4 regions of the Shewanella sp. SW24 genome follow, and region 4 is predicted to be linked to each of the others. Evidence: predicted binding sites of a transcription regulator. Region 4 holds the regulator's gene; each other region holds the start of a gene.

Region 1 (3,179 bases), on a different contig from region 4:
CCTATCCAAGCTGGAAAATCGCCCTCAGTTTTGCCGTGTTAATCCCTTTTATTGCCAGTTATTTTTGGACCTATAAGTGCAATAGCCGTAGCGCCTATCTGCCCATTCTCATTATGGTGGCCATAGCAATAGCGATCACACCAATCAACCCAGGCTCTATCTCGCTATTTACCTTTGCCGCTTTCTTCATTGGCTTTTTTTATCCTCTCCGGACCTGTCTGTTGGCTATTGCAGCCCTCATCGGCCTGCTGTTTGCCCTCAATGAGATTTACCACTTTAACAGTTACTACTTTCCGCTTTACGGCTCGGGATTAGTGCTCGGCGTGGGCATGTTTGGTGTCGCCGAACGCAGACGTTATCGGCATAAATTGAAAGAACAGCAAAGTGCCCAAGAAATTACCACCTTGGCCACTATGCTTGAGCGGGAACGTATCGCGCGGGATCTACACGACATTATGGGGCATAGCCTATCTTCCATCGCCCTTAAGGCTGAGCTAGCCGAAAAGCTTATCGCAAAACAAGAATATGAACTCGCATCAACCCAATTGACTGAGCTAGGACAAATTGCAAGGGAAAGTTTAAGCCAGATCCGCCACACAGTGTCAGACTACAAACACAAGGGCCTAGAGAGTTGCGTGACGCAGCTTTGTAAATCCTTAAGGGATAAAGGCTTAAGTGTCGAGCTCAGTGGTGAGCTACCCAAGCTAGGTGCAACCACAGAAAGCCAACTGAGTTTGATCCTCACCGAACTCATTAATAATATTCTTCGCCATAGCGGTGCAAGTGAATGCTCTATCCACTTTTCTAAGCAATCAGACCGCCTGCTGCTCGAAGTCAAAGACAATGCCGCGGCCAAACCTTTTATAGAGGGTAATGGCCTCACTGGTATACGCGAGCGTCTCGACAGTTTAGGCGGCAGCTTGAGCTATAATCTCGAACAGGGATATAGATTTACCGTCAGTTTACCTTTGCAGGGAGCAACACATTAATGAAGATTTTATTGGCGGAAGATCAAGCTATGGTGCGAGGAGCACTCGCCGCACTCCTCACGCTTGCAGGGGGTTTTAGTATCACCCAAGCGAGTGACGGCGACGAAGCTCTAAGCTTACTCAAACAGCAAAGCTTTGATCTCTTGCTAACGGATATCGAAATGCCCGGCCGCACAGGCTTAGAGCTGGCTACATGGTTAAAGGAGCAACATAGCCAAACTAAGGTTGTGGTCATTACCACCTTCGGCCGTGCGGGCTATATTAAACGTGCCATCGAAGCGGGTGTGGGCGGCTTTCTGCTTAAAGATGCGCCCTCGGAAACCTTAGTCAACGCGATTCAACAAGTGATGGCGGGAAAACGAGTGATCGATCCTGAACTTGCCATGATGGCGATTGGCGATGTCGACCCGCTCAACGACAAAGAACGCCGCGCTCTTCGCCTCGCTAGCGAAGGCAAATCCACCTCCGACATCGCCGAAACTCTTTTTATCGCCGAAGGGACTGTTCGCAACTACCTCTCAGAAGCCATAGCCAAACTCAATGCCAGTAATCGAATCGATGCAGCCCGCATTGCCAAGCAAAAAGGCTGGTTGTAATAACACTCACAGTTAACCACGCTTTCAGCCTAACGATATCTTATCAACAATTTTGTGGTCTTAAGGCTACAGAAGGATATTAGCTATGCTTCCAAACAAAATTTGATAACACCCTAATTCCCCTTGAGATTGCCTTACGCTTATTCTCTGTTAATATATGTATAAATTCACAGTGATTGAGTGCTAACGACTTGCAGCAATTGGATCTTGTTCCGATCACCGACCTCAAAGGCGTCGCCAAAAAGGTCGCGGAGAAACTCGCAAAGCTCGGCATCACAACAGTACAAGATCTGCTGTTTCACTTACCCCTGCGCTACGAAGACAGAACCCAAGTCTATCCCATTGCCGCCCTCAGCCTAGGCGGTTATGGCACTATAGAAGCTGAAATCCAATCGACACAAATCATCCAAGGCCGCAAGCGCATGCTGGTCTGCAATGTGCGCGACGATACGGGCAGCTTAAGCCTGCGCTTCTTTAACTTTTCCGTTGCTCAGCGTAATGCCATGCAAAATGGTTTGATGATCCGCGCCTACGGTGAAGTGCGCCGTGGTAGTCATCAAGCTGAGATAGTGCATCCAGAATATAAAGTGGTGTATCCCGGTGAAGATGTTCACCTGAGTGATACCCTAACGCCGATTTATCCCACGACTGAGGGCTTAAAACAGGCGAGTTGGCTAAAGCTGACGGAGCAAGCCTTGGTATTGCTGGAAGAGGGTGGCTTAACTGAACTTCTGCCACCACAATTGCAACCTAACAACATCAGCCTTAAACAAGCGCTGCAGACGCTACATCGCCCTCCTGCGGGGATCTCTCAGTTCGATTTAGAGCTAGGTCAACACCCAGCCCAGCAACGACTCGTGCAGGAAGAATTACTCGCCCACAATCTCAGCATGTTACGCCTAAGGCAGCGCAGTAATTTAGATGCCGCTGTCACCATGCAGGCCACGGGGCAGTTGCTCAATCCCTTCCTCGCGGCTTTGCCCTTTAAGCCGACTGGCGCCCAGCAAAGAGTCGTGGCTGATATAGGCAAAGATTTAGAAAAACCGCACCCTATGATGCGCTTAGTGCAAGGGGATGTTGGCTCGGGTAAAACCTTAGTCGCGGCGATGGCGGCATTGCAAGCGATTGAAAACGGTTATCAAGTTGCCATGATGGCGCCAACCGAGCTATTGGCCGAGCAGCATGCGACTAACTTTGCCGCTTGGTTTGAGCCACTCGGGCTTAAGGTCGGTTGGCTGGCGGGGAAACTTAAAGGCAAGGTCAGAGCGCAATCCCTTGCGGATATTGAATCCGGCGCCGCCCAGATGGTGATTGGTACCCATGCCATCTTCCAGCAGCATGTGGTCTTTAACAAACTTGCGTTAATTATTATCGATGAGCAGCACAGATTCGGCGTACACCAACGCTTAGGCCTGCGGGAAAAGGGCGTGAGCCAAGGTTTCCACCCGCATCAATTGATCATGACAGCCACACCCATTCCCCGCACGCTGGCGATGACGGCCTATGCAGATCTCGACACGTCCATTATCGATGAACTGCCGCCGGGGCGAACTCCAGTAACCACAGTGGCGATTGCTGATTTACGCCGTAACGA
Region 2 (3,179 bases), on a different contig from region 4:
TGTCCGAACCTCCGGTATTTGCCGCTGATACAACAGCAAATTTTGAAACACTCTGAGGCTGTTTAATAAGACCAAAGCCAGGCTCCTCCAATGCTTCAGCAATCACAGGATTTATGTCGGCAGCATACGCTGCACTTGTAAGGGGCGATAAAAATGTCAAAAATAATGCGGAAGACAGTTTTTTGTAACCGATATCCATATCACGTTGTCCTTATTTTTATTCAACATGAATTACTAATGTATTTAATGTTATTCTTTAAATTTGAAATTAAATCGATCTCAGCTAAAGTTAATGTTGCCAACATCGGAGCAATAACATTTACCCACATAAAATAACATTGCAAACATTATTTAAACAAGTGGTTATAAGAAGCTTGGTGAATTCATACAAGTTAATTTTAAAGACAAAAACCTATTTATTGCTCAATTGACACTGGGAATTAACCAAGGAGTCAATATATAATAAAATTAATCACTGCAAAAATAATTGTTAACAGTTTTATTTTTTAATCATAGTTGCCCATCTATAGGATTTTTCGCTAACATTTATCGAACAAAACACGGTATTTAGTCTTAACACAAACCTCATTGTGAGGGAGATTCATCCCCAACATGTTGAATAGATGGATAATGTCAATTTGGTTTGGGAGGTTAACCAATGTGACCCAATTTGTTACGCCCCTTCATTGTTTATTTTTTAGTCTAAAAATGGAAATAGCTATACCTCATTGATTGATGCATAAACGCTAGGAGCATGTTGGATATGCCATTCTTAATTTAACAGAATGGATTACAAAATCTCATGCATATTTGAATGTAAGGCGATGTTAAAAAATGAAGCGCTGAATTGCTTTGGGGCAGTTTGATGCTGAAAGACATCTGCACTCCTTCCATTGAAAGCACGCCTTAAAGAAGTGACTAATTTTCTGGAAACTGATAACATCAAAACTCAAGTTTTAGGAAAAATAGCTAAAAATTACTATTTTTCTGGAAAAGGCTAGTAAGCCTTATCACACAAACCTTTCCAGATTTATTGCTGATACCACCTGTGTAGGTAAATTATTCCCATCGCATAACGCTATTATGCTGCTCATACCAATAAACTCGGTTGTTTCAATAATCTAATGGATGCTGGCACAACCCCTTCGCACCAGAAGCGGTCATCAAGCCTAATTGATACCGGCTCAAAATCGTCATTAGCCGATAACAACCTGCTATTGGATAGATCTAAGACTTTACAAACAAATTCCTCGTTATACATGGCTATGATGACATCGCCGGAACTTGGAGTTAGTTGACGTGACACTATCAGGATGTCACCGGAGTGGATGCCCACCCCCGTCATAGACTCCCCTCTTGCACGGCCCACAAACGTCGATTCAACCAGAAGGTCATCGAGGCTTTTCAACACTAGAGGATCGCGCTTGCGTCGATGAAAGCGCACTGCACAAATGGCCACGCCCTGAATCTCTATCCCGTCTGTGACTGATATTTCGGAATAATGAGCATTGGTATTGGCATGAAGTTGATGATGGTCATGGTCATCGTCTAGCTGCCGACAAACGGTTTCGCCGTGCACCAGCGCCAAAACGACATCTCCCCGCGTCGCAGTCAATGACTTATCAACGACAAGTAGATCTCCGGTAAATAGCCCAAGACCCGTCATAGCGTCGTCGGTAACCTCTGCAAATACCGTTGCTGATGGGTGTGAGACAATAAGATTATTGAGGCTTAGCGCCTTCTCTTGGTATCCAGCGGCTGGACTCTCAAACCCATGTATTCCTGCCGATGCTAAGCCAATTATGACGTTCATAGGACAAATCACAAATACTGTACATTAATACAGTATAGCTAATTATTGAAACATCGAAAATCCCGAAGATGATTTTTTGCGTAAAGAATACATGGAGGGAACAAATATTAAAAAGATAAGCACTCCATTACAGGGTTAGAAACTACTGCTTGGAAGTTGGGCCTACTACCATCGGGGTTGTAGGTCTCACTGTTTTGAAGAGTATTAGACAGGTGATTTATCGCGTGTAAGTCTCAAACACTCGGTCAATATCCAGCTTGAACGCATCAAGGTCAGGCATTTCTCCAGTATGCTCTACATACCCCCAGAAGAACTCAGCCAGCTCAGCCACAACGTCGAATACCGCAAGCCCTGAGAACGCTTTACCCTCGGCATAGAGATCTTCACCTTTTAGCCAAAACGCTTCAGACAGCGCAAACAGCTCCATCACAAAGTCATCTTCCCCCATCCCCAACACATCACCAATGACTTGCTCGTTGGGGCTCGTCGTCAACACGGCATTGGTCAGATAGTAGTGGTACATAGCGACCTCTGCATGGTTGCACGGTGCAGTTGGCGTAGTTGCTAGTTCGGTCATTTTTTCTGTCCCATTCAGTTGATGTAGGAACATTCTATTACGGCGGCCGATTCTGGCAAATTTCAGGATTTACCCTTCTATATCAGCACCATACAAGACATGAATGACGCAAATCACCACGGGAAACGGGAAACGATGTTTCCGTAAAAACATCGTTTCCATTGCAGAGTGTTGAATAACTGGCTACACTGGGATTTATCGATGTAAGTCATTAACTTTGAAGATGTTTGAGGCAAGCAAATGGAACAATTGGCAGTGAAACCGAAGGCAACTCTTGAGGAAGTGACTAAGCTCGCGAATGAAATGCTTAAAAACGGTGTCGAGCCAACGACACGTAACTTGAGCGTTCATCTGCAGGGCAGAACATCGTCGATCCAAGGGTTCTTGATTGAGTACAAAAATAATCTTGAGCATAGAAAAAATGCTATCGCGGAAGAGGTTGGAAGCCTTGCCGTAGCTAAGTTGCTGTCTCAAGAACTGTTGCTCATGATTGACCGTCGTAACGAATCGCTGACCGAGCAAGTTGCCCAGTTGACGCGAAACCTTGATGAAACGCTATCGCTGTTAAGTGACAGTGAAGATAAGTTAGAAAGCGTCTTGAATACTACGGCGGCTCAAGTTGCGGAGATTGAAACCAGCACCGCAGCCAAGGTCGAAAAGGCCCAATCTGCTGTAAGCCTGATAGAGCAACAACTGCGAGAGTTAAAGGCCACCAGCGAAAAGGCCATTGATGACGCAAGAAATCACGCAAAAGCCGAAGTATTAAAAGCAGAAGCATTAGTAGACGCA
Region 3 (3,179 bases), on a different contig from region 4:
GCTTTTGGTGCAGGCTTAGCAGGACGCTCAGTTTTAGGACGCTGAGGAACGGCCACCTTTTTAGGTGCTTTCTTCGCCGCAGGCTTAGGTGCAAGTGCTGCACGTTTCGCTTTGGCCTTATCCTGACTCTCTTTCAACATGGCTTGAGCATGATCAATGTGCTCTTGCTCTAACTCGCCGCAAGGTTCGCCATCCAGGTTTACGCGTTGTGCGCCCGCTTTAACGCACTTTAAATAGCGCCAGCTGCTGGTGTAACGTCTCAAGGCAACTCTGAGCTGAGTTTTACTGACTTTAGAATCATCAGCCAACCTTTCAGCCAAATCTTGAAACAATCCGATTTTTAATGGCTTAGTTTCACCTTCAGCAATAAAGCACAAAGGAAATGTTTCATACAAATACGCCAAAATTGCATTGGTGTCGGTCAACTTTTCTGTTGATTCCATCATTACTTCCACAGTCAAAAAGGGACATCGATTCGAGGTGATATATATCAGCTTCTTACATGTCGTTTATCTTCGTTAAACTCAATATTGAGTCAACGTACAAATTAGCATCCTAGCCGCGTTTACTAAAGTTAAAAAATATACCTTAACAAATTTTGTCAGCTCAAAACACTAAGCTTATTCATTGCATGCCAATCAAACCAGCTTAATGCGTGCAGGCGCATATTATAAGGCGCACGCCACCGATTGCGACTATGAATTATGCGTTATTGTACGCAAATTAATCAAATAGGCAGTTTTCAAAACTTTTAACCAGTAATTCCAGCCCCTTTTGGTCTTCTTCATCGAAACGATCGAAGATAGGACTGTCAATATCGAGCACGGCAACCACGTTACCTTGCGCACGAACTGGCACAACGATTTCAGAATTACTGGCAGAATCACAGGCAATATGACCATCAAATTGATGGACATCAGCCACTCGCTGAGTTTGATTAGTGAATGCTGCTGTACCACACACACCTTTTCCTAACGGAATGCGTGTACAAGCCACTTTACCTTGAAACGGGCCAAGTACCAGTTGTTCGCCACGCATGACGTAGAATCCCACCCAGTTCAGCTCAGTTAAATTATCATTGAGCAAGGCTGAAAAATTCGCCATCGCCGCAACAAGGTCATCTTCCCCTTCCAACAAGGCCAAGGCTTGACGGTTAAGTGACTCATAAAATTTCGATTTCATTACATTTCCTAACAATTTTATTCTGCTGCTTCGGTCTTTTTAGCCGCTTTTTTCGCTGCAGGCGGATTCGTTGGCGTACTATTAACCTGAACGGCGCCTTTAAGCAAGTTCGTCAGCTCATCTTTATTGTTAGCAAAATAGAATGCGAGCTTTTCGCCCACACTTTCATCTATACCCAAATCAGCTTTTTGAATGAAGGGGATAAGGTTATCGGCGATATCGAGCATCTTATCGTAGGCATCAGCCTCCTTCTTAGATGTGAATGTCATCTTTTCAACCCCTTCTCTGACCACGACAAACTGTGTTATTACTGCCATGACTGCCCTCGCACTGTTTTTATATACAGTAACTAGAGTGACATAGATTGAACTTGTGATGCAAGTGTTCTGATTAATCTGATATTATTAGCGTACTTTCGTTGCCAAGATTATAAAGCGCTAGACGTGGCTTAACAGCTAACTAGCACGACACTTTGCACCGATCTCGCTGTTATTACTCCTATTAGGCTAATATATATTTTTATATGCATGAAAACGCAGCAGAAAATTCAGTAACCCTATGCCGCTCCTGCGATTTAGCAGTCCGCAAACGTGCCTTGCCTAGCGGCGTTAGAGCAATCTGTCCTCGTTGCAGCACTGCACTTTATGACACGCCATACTGCTCTGTGAATGGTATGTTAGCCCTATGTATTTCGGCATTAGTGTTTTATTTCCCTGCTAATTTTTTACCCGTACTCGAGATCCACTTTTTCGGCAGTATTCGTACTACCACGGTTTTCCAAGGGGCATTTGCAGTATTTGACCAAGGCTATTGGGTTGTAGGTGTAGCCGTACTTGCCGCCGCGGTGATAGGCCCTGGCTTATTACTGTTATCGATATTGACACAGATTTTAATTGTGAAATGGGGATTGAGTAGCCTTTTTTGGCGTAACTCATTGAAGCAGTTGTTAAAATTTCATGGCGTCTTATCGCAGCTCACTATGCTGGAAATTTATGTGATCAGCTTCTTAGTTTCATCATTTCAGCTATCTGATTTTTCGGACATTTATTTTGGTATGGGCACATTTTGCTTCACTATGCTGTTTCTCGTGACCTTGTTTCTACAAAGAGAATACGACTTAGAACATATGTGGACGTTATTGGAAGGTCATAGCTGATATGAAACAACAAGGTAAAGATATCGGCCTATGTCTCTGTAAAGTGTGTCGCCAACTCAACAGCAGTGAACTCACGCACTGTCAGCGCTGTGAAACTGAGTTGCACGTCAGAGACTATTCCAGCCTGCAAAAAAGTTGGGCTTTGTTGATTACCGCTGCCATCTTGCTGGTGCCAGCCAACATTTACCCTATCACTATGCTGACCAACCAAGGCCAAGTGCGGCACGACACGATTTTTTCGGGCATTTTGCATTTAGTGCATTCAGATATGCTGCCTATTGCCATCATAGTGTTTACCGCCAGTATTTTAGTACCATGGATTAAAATCATCGGCTTATCCATTTATCTGTGTGCGATCAGCTTTGACATTCCGATTTCAAAAAAGAAATTGATGGTGGGTTTTCACATCATCGAATGGATTGGCCGCTGGTCAATGCTCGATTTATTTGTCATCTCAATCACAGTGGCATTAGTGAACATGGGACAATTACTCGACGCGAAACCCGCGCCTGCGGCTACCGCATTTGCCTTGGTTATTCTGTTAACTCAGTTAGCCGCAAAAGTTTTAGACACTCGTTTACTCTGGGATCGATTGGAACCTCAAGATGACACAAATTGAATCGCCGAAAGTTGTAAAGAAAAAACTCTTTTCGCCCATTTGGCTGCTTCCTATTGTCGCGTTGGCATTAGGTGCTTGGCTGGGCATTAAGAGCATTAAAGAATCGGGGGTTGAAATTCAAATTCACTTTCCGAGCGCCACTGGGATTGATGTGGGTAAAACCTTAGTCAAATACCAAGGTTTGACTGTCGGTAAAGTTAAAGACATTGGCATAGATGAAGA
Region 4 (3,179 bases):
ATCTGAGTAATCGGCTGCTATTTCATCGAGGTACTCAATAGCCGTCTCGCGCGCTTGGGTCTCAGAAATCTTTTTACTGGCGGCTTCTTCTTGAATCGCTTTGCGCAGCGACTCAGATTTGAGTAACGAATGAAACAGTGCTTGGCGGTTTGGCAGCACAGGCCCTGTCATTACCTTACGTTGACGACGGAAATGCACGCGCGCAACCCGTGCTAACTTATGGGCAATCCCCATGTCGGTGCCATGTTCGTCAGCCATGTAACGCAGGGATACGGCATTCGAAAACTGCACGAAGTTATGTCGACCTAAGAACAGAATCATCAAGCACTTGCGCAGCCAAGTCGGGTTTTCCCGCTCAAATACGGCCGCCTTCATAGTGTCGTCTTCTTTCCCTGGCGTTCGACCCCAATACAAGCTCACGGGCACAAGTTGAATATCCAATTCAGGACGTTCCTTATGCACGGCTAACAAACGCATAAAGCATTCGAGGAAAGGCTCATTACCAGCACGTTCGCCAAACAGTGGCTTACGTCCTTGAAGACAGACAACCCGAGGCGCAGTCACACCATTAGCCACTAGAGGCTCATAAGGGCTTGGTAAACCTAACTTAGCCGTTATTTCGCTCAAAGCAGCTATGTCACTGAGAGATTCTGTTTTCATCACATAAACAAGGGGTCTGGAAGCATCCAGATTCAGATCGGCAAAGGGATCCTGAGGTACCACAATAGTGTGCACTAAGTGTTTTTGGATCCAACGTAATGATTTCAACCAAAGAGAGTCGTGTTTAGGCATTATTCTTATGCAATTAAGTGCGTTTACTAGCCCGATAGAATACCAGACTATGGGCAATATTCGCTAATTCTCTCCAACATAGCTAAAAAGTGGTTAATACTTGCGCTGCAAATAATACTGTATATACTAACAGTAACTGTATAGAAAAACAGGAAACACCATGAGACCTTTGACGCCACGCCAAGCTGAAATTTTAGAGCTAATTAAACGAAATATTGCCGATACTGGCATGCCACCCACTCGGGCAGAAATCGCAACCCGTTTAGGTTTTAAGAGCGCCAATGCGGCTGAAGAACATCTTAAAGCGTTGGCAAAAAAGGGCTGCATTGAGATCATGCCAGGCACATCTCGAGGCATTCGTCTGCCTGCGGAAATCGAAGATTTGACTGAAACAGGTTTACCGCTCATCGGCCAAGTGGCCGCGGGTGAACCTATCCTCGCCCAAGAACATGTTGAACAGTACTACCAAGTCGACCCAAGCATGTTTCATCCCGCCGCCGATTTTTTACTGCGAGTAAAGGGCGACAGCATGAAAAATATCGGTATTCTCGAAGGTGATTTGCTGGCAGTTCATAAAGTAGAACAAGCTAGAAATGGTCAAGTGGTTGTCGCTAGAGTCGATGACGATGTCACTGTTAAACGTTTCGAAAAAAAAGGTAATGTAGTCTATCTACATGCCGAAAATGAAGATTACTCCCCGATTAAAGTGGATTTAGGCTTCCAAAGTTTAACAATTGAAGGACTCGCCGTCGGTGTGATCCGTAATGGAGATTGGCTATGAATAAACTACTTGGCAATGCCCCCCGCCATCCGGGCCTGTGGCTCGATGAAGTCCGTGATGCTGACTATGACTGGCACCATGCGCCCATCGCCTGCATGCCAACTAAGACTCAAGGTCGCCAAGAATTAATTCATCTGAGTGCACAACTCGCTCAGTTAAGCCAACAGGGCCGTTGGTTAGTGCTCATCAACCCTCCAAGTATTGGCTACAAGCAAATGCTCGCCAGCGCAGGTGTGCGTATGGATAGAGTTTTGCTGGTACATGCTAAAGATGAAGTCGAAACCCTGTGGGCGATGGAGAAAGCCCTAACAAGTGGTACGTCCAGTGCAGTCATTACTTGGACTCAATCATTGGATGCGCGGGATAATCGACGCCTACAAATCGTGGCTAAAAGTGCCCGAGCTATGGGCATAGTGCTTGAAGACGTAAACAGTCACTTACATGCCGACGTACGCATTGAGCAAGGCAATCTCTTCGGTCAGCAATCTTTTTTTAGCGCTGTACACTAAATATTCATTTAATTTTTACCTTGAAAGCCGCCTCACCTATGAATGTGAGGCTTTTTTTTGGCAATTTTTCAGATAATTAGATAAATAAGTGATCTTGATCAATATTTAAACAGCAAGTATGGTTGGTTAAGTCGGTGATGATATATCACCTTCCGTGGTCAATGAATCGAGTATTTATCGAACTCGAAGCGCCACTAAAAATAGAGAACAGATTTATTTCAGCAGTATGTGCCAGCGTGGCTAATTACCAGCAGTAACAATACTTGATTAAAAGTAACAGCCGCCAACGCACGTTGAAGTCAAAAAAGCTTTTTTGGGAACTGAAGAGTTTGCATAGAGTTGAGACTTACTGTGTTGCTCTTCTTTGTAGTTGCTATTCGCAATTGGCAGAGGAGAAGTCTTGTGAAGCAATTGTTGTATTGTTTACTCGTGGTGCTTTTCGCACCACCGTTGACCGCCGCGGACATGCGGTTCAACATGACCCCTGGCGTGACCGAGATCAGTGGCAAGGTTTATCACTTGCACATGACCATCTTGTATATCTGCTGCGCAATAGGCCTAGTGGTCTTTGGCGTCATGATTTACGCCATGATCAACCACAGAAAATCCAAAGGCGCTGTCGCGTCCCACTTTCACGAAAGCACTAAAGTTGAAATCGCTTGGACGATTCTGCCATTTATCATTTTGATCTTAATGGCGATTCCAGCGACAAAAACTTTAATCGCAATGGAAGATCCCAGTAACGCCGATCTCACCGTAAAAGTCACGGGTTCCCAATGGAAATGGCATTACAGCTATTTCGATCAAGATATTGATTTTTATAGCATACTTACAACACCCAGAGCACAAATTGAAGGCACCGAAACCAAGGGTGAAAACTATCTATTGGAAGTCGATAAACCGCTCGTTCTACCGATAAACCGCAAAATCCGCTTTCTGATGACTTCAGAGGATGTCATACATTCTTGGTGGGTGCCCGCCTTTGCCATTAAGAAAGATGCCAACCCTGGATTTATCAATGAAGCTTGGACTCGCATCGACAAACCCGGCATTTACCGCGGTCAATGCGCCGAACTCTGCGGAAAAGACCATGGTTT

The links. Region 4 encodes LexA, which represses DNA repair genes until DNA is damaged. Its sites were predicted from a motif close to TACTGTATNNNNATACAGTA; they were not measured.
Region 1: a site for LexA is predicted at 1,741-1,760, ahead of recG (ATP-dependent DNA helicase RecG). Genes of this name have one in related genera too.
Region 2: a site for LexA is predicted at 1,829-1,848, ahead of L5M17_RS22520 (S24 family peptidase). Genes of this name have one in related genera too.
Region 3: a site for LexA is predicted at 1,511-1,530, ahead of L5M17_RS15605 (YebG family protein). Genes of this name have one in related genera too.

What each region holds. Positions count from the first base shown of each region.
Region 1 covers NZ_JAKKSH010000013.1:38,830-42,008, forward strand. The annotation lists gene L5M17_RS12250 (sensor histidine kinase) at 1-989, shown strand, start outside; gene L5M17_RS12255 (response regulator transcription factor) at 989-1,585, shown strand; gene recG (ATP-dependent DNA helicase RecG) at 1,777-3,179, shown strand, end outside.
Region 2 covers NZ_JAKKSH010000051.1:6,838-10,016, forward strand. The annotation lists gene L5M17_RS22515 (hypothetical protein) at 1-199, opposite strand, end outside; gene L5M17_RS22520 (S24 family peptidase) at 1,091-1,813, opposite strand; gene L5M17_RS22525 (hypothetical protein) at 2,031-2,390, opposite strand; gene L5M17_RS22530 (hypothetical protein) at 2,631-3,179, shown strand, end outside.
Region 3 covers NZ_JAKKSH010000019.1:52,795-55,973, reverse strand. The annotation lists gene proQ (RNA chaperone ProQ) at 1-443, opposite strand, end outside; gene L5M17_RS15610 (GAF domain-containing protein) at 724-1,182, opposite strand; gene L5M17_RS15605 (YebG family protein) at 1,200-1,499, opposite strand; gene L5M17_RS15600 (paraquat-inducible protein A) at 1,706-2,338, shown strand; gene L5M17_RS15595 (paraquat-inducible protein A) at 2,340-2,957, shown strand; gene L5M17_RS15590 (PqiB family protein) at 2,944-3,179, shown strand, end outside.
Region 4 covers NZ_JAKKSH010000011.1:105,457-108,635, reverse strand. The annotation lists gene plsB (glycerol-3-phosphate 1-O-acyltransferase PlsB) at 1-792, opposite strand, end outside; gene lexA (transcriptional repressor LexA) at 953-1,573, shown strand; gene L5M17_RS11145 (cell division inhibitor SulA) at 1,570-2,082, shown strand; gene coxB (cytochrome c oxidase subunit II) at 2,485-3,179, shown strand, end outside.